Regions from separate parts of the Methylobacterium sp. HMF5984 genome, predicted to be linked through region 2. Evidence: predicted binding sites of a transcription regulator. Region 2 holds the regulator's gene; the other holds the start of a gene.
What was found. Region 2 encodes HrcA, which represses chaperone genes, less so after heat shock. Its sites were predicted from a motif close to GTTAGCACTCNCNNNNNGNGAGTGCTAAC; they were not measured.

Region 1: groES (co-chaperone GroES) is a predicted target of HrcA. The motif match lies at 2,223-2,251, and genes of this name have one in related genera.

What each region holds. Positions count from the first base shown of each region.
Region 1 covers NZ_JBJFLN010000001.1:1,701,944-1,705,915, reverse strand. Annotated here, with positions in the region: gene glyS (glycine--tRNA ligase subunit beta) at 1-526, shown strand, start outside; gene ACFZ8E_RS08100 (endonuclease domain-containing protein) at 744-1,097, shown strand; gene ACFZ8E_RS08095 (magnesium transporter CorA family protein) at 1,107-2,108, opposite strand; gene groES (co-chaperone GroES) at 2,320-2,607, shown strand; gene groL (chaperonin GroEL) at 2,691-3,972, shown strand, end outside.
Region 2 covers NZ_JBJFLN010000001.1:2,064,632-2,068,603, forward strand. Annotated here, with positions in the region: gene ACFZ8E_RS09845 (DUF1236 domain-containing protein) at 1-714, shown strand, start outside; gene hrcA (heat-inducible transcriptional repressor HrcA) at 901-1,995, opposite strand; gene rph (ribonuclease PH) at 2,144-2,857, shown strand; gene rdgB (RdgB/HAM1 family non-canonical purine NTP pyrophosphatase) at 2,854-3,486, shown strand; gene hemW (radical SAM family heme chaperone HemW) at 3,536-3,972, shown strand, end outside.

The DNA.
Region 1 (3,972 bases), 360 kb from region 2:
CCTGCTGGCCTTCTTCGCCGACCGCCTCAAGGTCTACCTGCGCGACAAGGGCGCCCGCCACGACCTGATCGATGCGGTCTTCGCGCTGCCCGGACAGGACGACCTGCTGATGGTGGTCCGCCGCGTCGAGGCGCTCGGCGCCTTCCTCGACACCGAGGACGGCAGGAACCTGCTCGCCGGCGTCAAGCGCGCCTCGAACATCCTGCGCATCGAGGAAAAGAAGGACGGCCGCGCCTACGATGCCGAGCCCGATGCCGTGCTCGCCGCCGCCGGTCAGCCCGAGGAGCGGGCGCTGGCCGAGGCTTTGGCGACGGCGCGGGCCGAGGCCTCGGCGGCGGTCGCGAAGGAGGATTTTGCCGGCGCGATGCGGGCGCTCTCGCACCTGCGCGCCCCGCTGGACGCCTTCTTCGAGCACGTCACCGTCAACGCCGACGACGCGGCGCTTCGCGAGAACCGCCTCGCCCTCCTCAACGCGCTGCGCGCCGCAACCCGCGAAGTCGCAGACTTCTCGGCGATCGTGGGGTGAACCGCGGGTCCCTTCTCCCAGGGGGAGAAGGGCAGGACGATCTACACTTCCGATAGGATGAAGCGCGGGTCCCCTCTCCCGTCCGGGAGAGGGACAGGGTGAGGGATGCGCCTTCTCCGGATGAACCTGTCCCCTCACCCCAATCCACTCCCGAACGGGAAAGGGAGTGCGTCGCGCATCCGCGAGATCGCGTCGGCGTGTGAGGTCAGGTCATGGCATGCCGAACCCGACGCAGCGTGCGAAGAGTTTGCGGGCGGCGCAGACCGGTGCGGAGGCACGGCTCTGGCGCATCCTCCGCAATCGGCAGCTGAACGGGCGCAAGTTCCGGCGGCAATGGCCGATCGATCGCTACGTCGTCGATTTCGCCTGCATTGAGGCGAAGCGCGTCGTCGAGGTCGTGGGTGCGACGCATGGATCGCAGGCCGCGATCGCGTCCGATGCCGATCGGACCGAATGGCTCGGACGATGCGGGTTCGAGGTCGTCCGCATCGCCAACGCCGAGATCGACGAAAACCTCGACGGCGTCCGCGAGACGATCCTCGCCGTGATCGAGCGGCGCGATGTCCTCTGACGCGCCGCCTCAGAACCAACCCTTGATACGGAACACCACGATCGGGATGATCGCGCTCGCGAGGATCAGGCTGAGCGCGTAGGGATAGCCGTAGGCCCAATCCAGCTCGGGCATGTGCTTGAAGTTCATCCCGTACATCGAGGCGATCAGCGTCGGCGGGACGCCGACCACCGAGACGACGGTGAGGACGCGGAAGACGTTGTTCTGCTCGATGTTGATCAGGCCCAAGGCCGCGTCGAGGAGGAACTGGACGTTCTCCGAGAGCCGGGTCTCGAACTCGTCGAGGGATTCGATGTCCCGGCGGATCGTCTCGAAGCGCGCATCGGTCTCCTCCTGGGCCAGCACCTGCTCGCAGGCTCCGGCGACGAAGGGCACGATGCGCTCGAGGCCAAGCAGGCTCGCCCGGATCTTGCCGAGCACCTTCCCGCGGCGGGCGATGCCCCGCAGGATGCGCTTCAGCGCCAGGTCGCGGCGGCGCGGCGGAGCCTTCTCGTCGGATTTCGACGGTCGGGCGCGCACGTCGAAGTCGAAGATCCGCGTCGAGAGGCCGTCGAGCTCGGCGCCCATGTCCTCGAGCGCATCGGCGAGGCTGTCGACCAGCTCCTCCATCAGCAGCAGGAAGACCTCGATCCCGGTCTTGGCGACCTCCCCCTCGTCGATCCGCTTGCGCACCTCGGTGAAGGCGCGGAGCTCGTGGAAGCGCACGGTGACGAGGTGGTCCGGCGTCAGGACGAAGCCGAGCGGCTTGAGCAGCGAGTCGGTGCTCTCGAAGGTCACCATCGGCGTCGAGAGCGACAGGCCGTTCTTCAGCCGGCGCAGGCGGCTGGAGCTCTCGACCTCGGACAGCGCCTTGCGCGAGGGCACGCGGATGCCGGTGGCCTCCTCCACCGCCCGGGCCTCCTCGGGGGTCGGATCGTTGAGGTCGATCCACACGGTCTGGGTCGGGACGGCGGCGCGACCGCCGGTGTCGCTCGGCGCGAGCGCGCCCTCGGGGCCGTGCAGGCTGAGCATGAAAGGGAATTCCGTCGGCGCTTGCGATGAGGGAGAGAAACCCGGCGCGCGACGGCCGCCGCGGGGTGCGACAGACTTGACTCGCCAAGGGGCCGCCGCTATCTCGCCCGCAGCCTTGGCACTCATCTTCCACGAGTGCTAACGGCCAGGGTTGGACGCGGGTCTCCGCTGCATCAACGCCGATTTGCGAATTCAAACAAGAGGGCAGCTCATGAAGTTCCGTCCGCTGCACGACCGGGTCGTCGTCCGCCGCATCGAAGGCGAAGAGAAGACCAAGGGCGGCATCATCATCCCCGACACCGCCAAGGAGAAGCCGCAGGAAGGCGAGATCGTCGCCGTCGGCCCGGGCGCCCGCGACGAGGCCGGCCGCATCAACGCGCTCGACGTCAAGGCCGGCGACCGCGTCCTGTTCGGCAAGTGGTCGGGCACCGAGGTCAAGATCGACGGTCAGGATCTCCTGATCATGAAGGAATCCGACATCATGGGCGTCGTCGCCTGACGTCTTCGGACACCTGACGTAACCGCCCTTCGAGGCCCGCCCGGGTCTTGGGGCTTCTCCACCAACGAAAAGGAATCCTGCACATGGCAGCGAAAGACGTTCGTTTCTCCTCCGACGCGCGCGACAAGATGCTCCGCGGCGTCGACATCCTCGCGGATGCCGTCAAGGTGACGCTCGGCCCGAAGGGCCGCAACGTCGTGATCGAGAAGAGCTTCGGCGCGCCGCGCATCACCAAGGACGGCGTCACCGTCGCCAAGGAGATCGAGCTCTCCGACAAGTTCGAGAACATGGGCGCCCAGATGGTGCGCGAAGTGGCCTCGAAGACCAACGACATCGCCGGTGACGGCACCACCACCGCGACCGTCCTCGCCCAGGCGATCGTCCGCGAAGGCGCCAAGTACGTCGCCGCCGGCATGAACCCGATGGACCTGAAGCGCGGCATCGACCTCGCCACGGCCGCCGCGGTCAAGGACATCATCGCGCGCTCCAAGAAGGTCGCCTCGTCCGAGGAGGTCGCCCAGGTCGGCACGATCTCGTCGAACGGCGACAAGGAAATCGGCGAGATGATCGCCCACGCGATGCAGAAGGTCGGCAACGAGGGTGTCATCACCGTCGAGGAAGCCAAGACCGCCGAGACCGAGCTCGACGTCGTCGAGGGCATGCAGTTCGACCGCGGCTACCTGTCCCCGTACTTCATCACGAACGCGGAGAAGATGGTCGCCGAGCTCGAGGACCCCTACATCCTCATCCACGAGAAGAAGCTGTCGTCGCTCCAGGCGATGCTGCCGGTGCTCGAGGCCGTGGTGCAGACCGGCAAGCCGCTGGTCATCATCGCCGAGGACATCGAGGGCGAGGCGCTCGCCACCCTCGTGGTCAACAAGCTGCGCGGCGGCCTGAAGGTCGCGGCCGTGAAGGCGCCGGGCTTCGGCGATCGCCGCAAGGCGATGCTTGAGGACATCGCGATCCTCACGCAGGGCCAGATGATCGCCGAGGATCTCGGCATCAAGCTCGAGAACGTCACCCTGCCGATGCTCGGCCGCGCCAAGCGGATCCGCATCGAGAAGGAGACCACGACGATCATCGACGGTTCGGGCGAGAAGGCCGACATCGAGGCGCGCGTCGGGCAGATCAAGGCGCAGATCGAGGAGACCACCTCGGACTACGACCGTGAGAAGCTCCAGGAGCGCCTGGCCAAGCTCGCCGGCGGCGTCGCGGTCATCCGCGTCGGCGGCGCGACCGAGGTCGAGGTCAAGGAGAAGAAGGACCGCGTCGACGACGCGCTCAACGCCACCCGCGCTGCGGTGGAAGAGGGCATCGTGCCCGGCGGCGGCACCGCCCTGCTCCGCGCCAAGAAGGCGGTCGCCG
Region 2 (3,972 bases):
GGCGGACCGGCGGGCGGTGCTGGCGGCGGCGCCGGCGGTGGCATGCGCGGCGGTGCAGGCCCTGGCGGCGGTGCTGGCGGTGGTGCCGGCGGCGCGATGCGCGGGAACGACGCCGGCGGCCCGGCGGGCGGCGCGGCCGAGCGCGGCGGGCCGGGCAGCGGTGCCGATCGCGGGGCGCCGGGCGGTGCGGAACGCGGCGGTGCGATGCGCGACGACGGCCCCGGCGGTAAGCCCGGCGCCCGCGACGAGCGCGGCGGCCCCGGGCGCAACGAGACCGGCGGCCCCCGCGGGGATCGCGACGGTCCGGCGGCGCGCGACGGACGCGGCGACCGTGATGGTCCCGGCGCCCGTGACGGCCGGGGCGATCGCGACGGCCCCGGTGCCCGCGGCGACCGCGACGGTCGTCCGGATCGCGGCGCCCGCGGTCCGCGCGGCGGCGGCGAGGCCCGCGGCGCCTATGGGCGTCTCGGCGGCGCCGAGCGCACCCGGTTCCGCCAGGACCTGTTCCGCAGCGGCGTGCCGCGCCTGGCGGCCGGCGCCTTCGCGCTCACCGTCGGCACGGCGATCGCCCGCAGCTATGAACTGCACCGCCTCCCGCCGGCGATCGTCGAGCTGGCACCGGAATACGAGGATTACAGCTACGTCCTCGTGGACGACGACATCGTCATCGTCGATCCGGACACCTACCAGATCGTGGACGTGATCCGCGGCTGAGGCGAAAACCCGCGCCGGCCTGCCCTCCCTCCTCTGCGGGGGAGGGTGTGCCTCGTGGCGGCAAGGGTCGGGAGAGGCGGGTGCGTCGTCCGGATACGGCGCTCCCCCTCTCCCGATGTGCTTCGCGGGCCGACATTCCGCGCCAACCGAGGGGCGCGGCGGCGCATCGGGCGAGCGGCCCCGGCCCTACGTCCCGCGGTCGAGCATCCGCGAGACGACCCGCGCCGTGTAGTCGACCATCGGCACGATGCGGGCGTAGTTCAGGCGCGTCGGGCCGATCACGCCGACGACGCCGACGATGGTCTGCGAGCCGTCGCGGAACGGCGCCGCGATCAGCGACGAGCCGGAGAGCGAGAACAGCTTGTTCTCCGAGCCGATGAAGATCCGCACCCCGTCGCCGCCCTCGGCGCGGGCGAGCAGGTCGATCACGTCCTTCTGCGTCTCGAGGTCCGAGAACAGCAGCCGCATCCGCTCGAGGTCCTCGATCGCGCGAAGGTCGTCGAGCAGGTTGGCCTGCCCGCGCACGATGAGCTGGCGGGCCTCGCTCGGGCCGACGGACACGGCGAGGCCCGCATCGACCAGGCGCTCGGTGATCGCGTCGAGCTCGCGCTTCATCGCCTGGCGACCCGCCTCGATCTCGGCGCGCAGGCCGCCGAGGGTGCGGCCGTGCAGGCGGGCGTTGAGGTAGTTCGACGCCTCCTGCAGCGCGCTCGCCGGCAGGCCCGGCGGCAGGTCGAGCAGGCGGTTCTCGACCGAGCCGTCGTCGGAGACGAGCACCACCAGGGCGCGTGCCGGATCGAGCCGCACGAACTCGATGTGCTTGAGCTGCACGTTGGTCTTGGTCGTCAGCACCACGCCGGCTCCGCGCGAGATGCCCGAGAGCAGGCTCGACGCCTCGGCCAGCGCCGAATCGAAGGTGTGCCGCGAGGCCGCCGCCCGCATCTGCGCCTCGATCCGCTCCTGCTCCTCGCGGCCGACATCGCCGAGCTCGAGCATCGCGTCGACGAAGAAGCGCAGGCCCAGCTCGGTCGGCAGGCGCCCGGCGGAGGTGTGCGGCGCGAAGATCAGCCCGGACTGCTCCAGGTCGGACATCACGTTGCGGATCGAGGCCGGCGACAGGGTCATGGGCAGGATGCGCGCGAGGTTGCGCGATCCCATCGGCTCGCCGGTGGAGAGATAGCCCTCGACGATCTGCCGGAAGATCTCGCGGGCACGCTCGTTCAGCGCGGCGAGGGCCTGCGCCTGCGGCGGTTGGGAGAAGGGTCGGGAAAACTCGGTCACGCGCGGTTCCTGGCCGATGATTGTGTCCCGCTAAAGCCTGCGGATCAATCCATGGGCTTCTCATACGGCGCTCGGGCGCTTCGGGTTGCCGCGTGTGGCGGCGCAGCCTAAGCACCCCGCTCGAATTCGGGAATCAGGAGAACGCCGCATGCGGCCTTCGAAGCGCGCGGCCGACGAGTTGCGCAAGGTCACGCTCGAGCGCTCGGTCGCCCGCTACGCGGAGGGCTCCTGCCTCGTGACCTTCGGCGAGACCCGGGTCCTGTGCACCGCCTCGCTGGAGGAGCGCGGGCCGCACTGGCTGCGCGGCTCGGGCAAGGGCTGGATCACGGCGGAGTACGCCATGCTGCCGCGCGCCACGCACGAGCGCACCCGCCGCGAGGTCAATTCCGGCAAGCCCTCGGGCCGGACGCAGGAGATCCAGCGGCTGATCGGGCGATCTCTGCGCGCCGTCACCAACCTGCCGGCGATGGGCGAGAAGCAGATCACCGTCGACTGCGACGTGATCCAGGCCGACGGCGGCACCCGCACGGCATCGATCACCGGCGCCTGGGTCGCGCTGCACGAGTGCTTCGCCTGGATGCGCGCCCGCTCGATGATCTCGGTCGACCCGCTGCGCGACCACGTCGCCGCCATCTCCTGCGGCATCGTCAAGGGCGCCGCCGTGCTCGACCTCGACTACGCCGAGGATTCGGGCGCCGAGACCGACGCCAACTTCGTCATCACCGGCACCGGCGGCCTCGTCGAGGTTCAGGGCACCGCCGAGGGCAAGCCGTTCTCGGAGGACGAGCTGCTCGCGCTGCTCCGGCTCGCCAAGGGCGGCGTCGCCGACCTCGTCGCCCTCCAGAAGCAGGCGATCGCATGAGCCACCGCATCCTCTCGGGCCGGGTCGTGATCGCGACCCACAATGCCGGCAAGCTGGTGGAGATGCGCGAGCTGCTCGCGCCCTTCGGCGTCGAGGCGGTCTCGGCCGGCGAGCTCGGGCTCGCGGAACCCGACGAGACCGGCACGATGTTTTCCGAGAACGCCGCGATCAAGGCGGTCGCCGCCGCCAACGCCGCGGGCCTGCCGGCCTTCGCCGACGATTCGGGCCTGTGCGTCGATGCGCTCGATGGGGCGCCCGGGCTGTTCTCCGCCCGCTGGGCCGGGGCGTCCAAGGACTTTTCCGGCGCGATGGCGCGGATCTTCGCGGAGCTGGACCTGCGCGGGGCGAGCGACCGGAGGGCGCACTTCGTCTCGGCCCTGGTGCTGGCCTGGCCCGACGGCCACACCGAGCTGTTCGAGGGCCGCGTCTTCGGCGACCTCGTCGAGCCGCGCGGCACGGCCGGCTTCGGCTACGACCCGATGTTCCGGCCCGACGGCTTCGACCGCACCTTCGGCGAGATCGCGTCGGAGGAGAAGCATGGGGTCGACTGGCAGACCGGCGACGCCCTCTCGCACCGGGCACGTGCCTTCGTGAAGCTCGCCGCCGCATGCCTGCGCCGGCCGGGCTGAACGGATCGGGCGATTGCCAAACGGCGCGCACGCGAGCACATCGCGTGCGATGACCGACCGTTCAGGCCCGGACCACCCGACCCGCGATGCGGGCTTCGGCGTCTACGTGCATTGGCCCTTCTGCGCCTCGAAGTGCCCGTATTGCGACTTCAACAGCCATGTCCGCCACGCGCCGGTGGACGAGGCGCGCTACCTCGCGGCCTTCCGCGCCGAGATCGCGCACGTGGCGGGGCGCACCCCCGGCCGCACCGTCTCGAGCATCTTCCTCGGCGGCGGCACGCCCTCGCTGATGCAGCCCGCGACGGTCGCCGGCATCCTCGATGCCATCGCCGCAGCCTGGGGCGTCGAGCCCGGCGCCGAGATCACGTTGGAGGCCAACCCGACCAGCGTCGAGGCCGGGCGCTTCCGGGGCTACCGCACGGCCGGGGTCAACCGCGTCTCCCTCGGCGTCCAGGCCTTCGACGACGCTTCGCTCAAGAGCCTCGG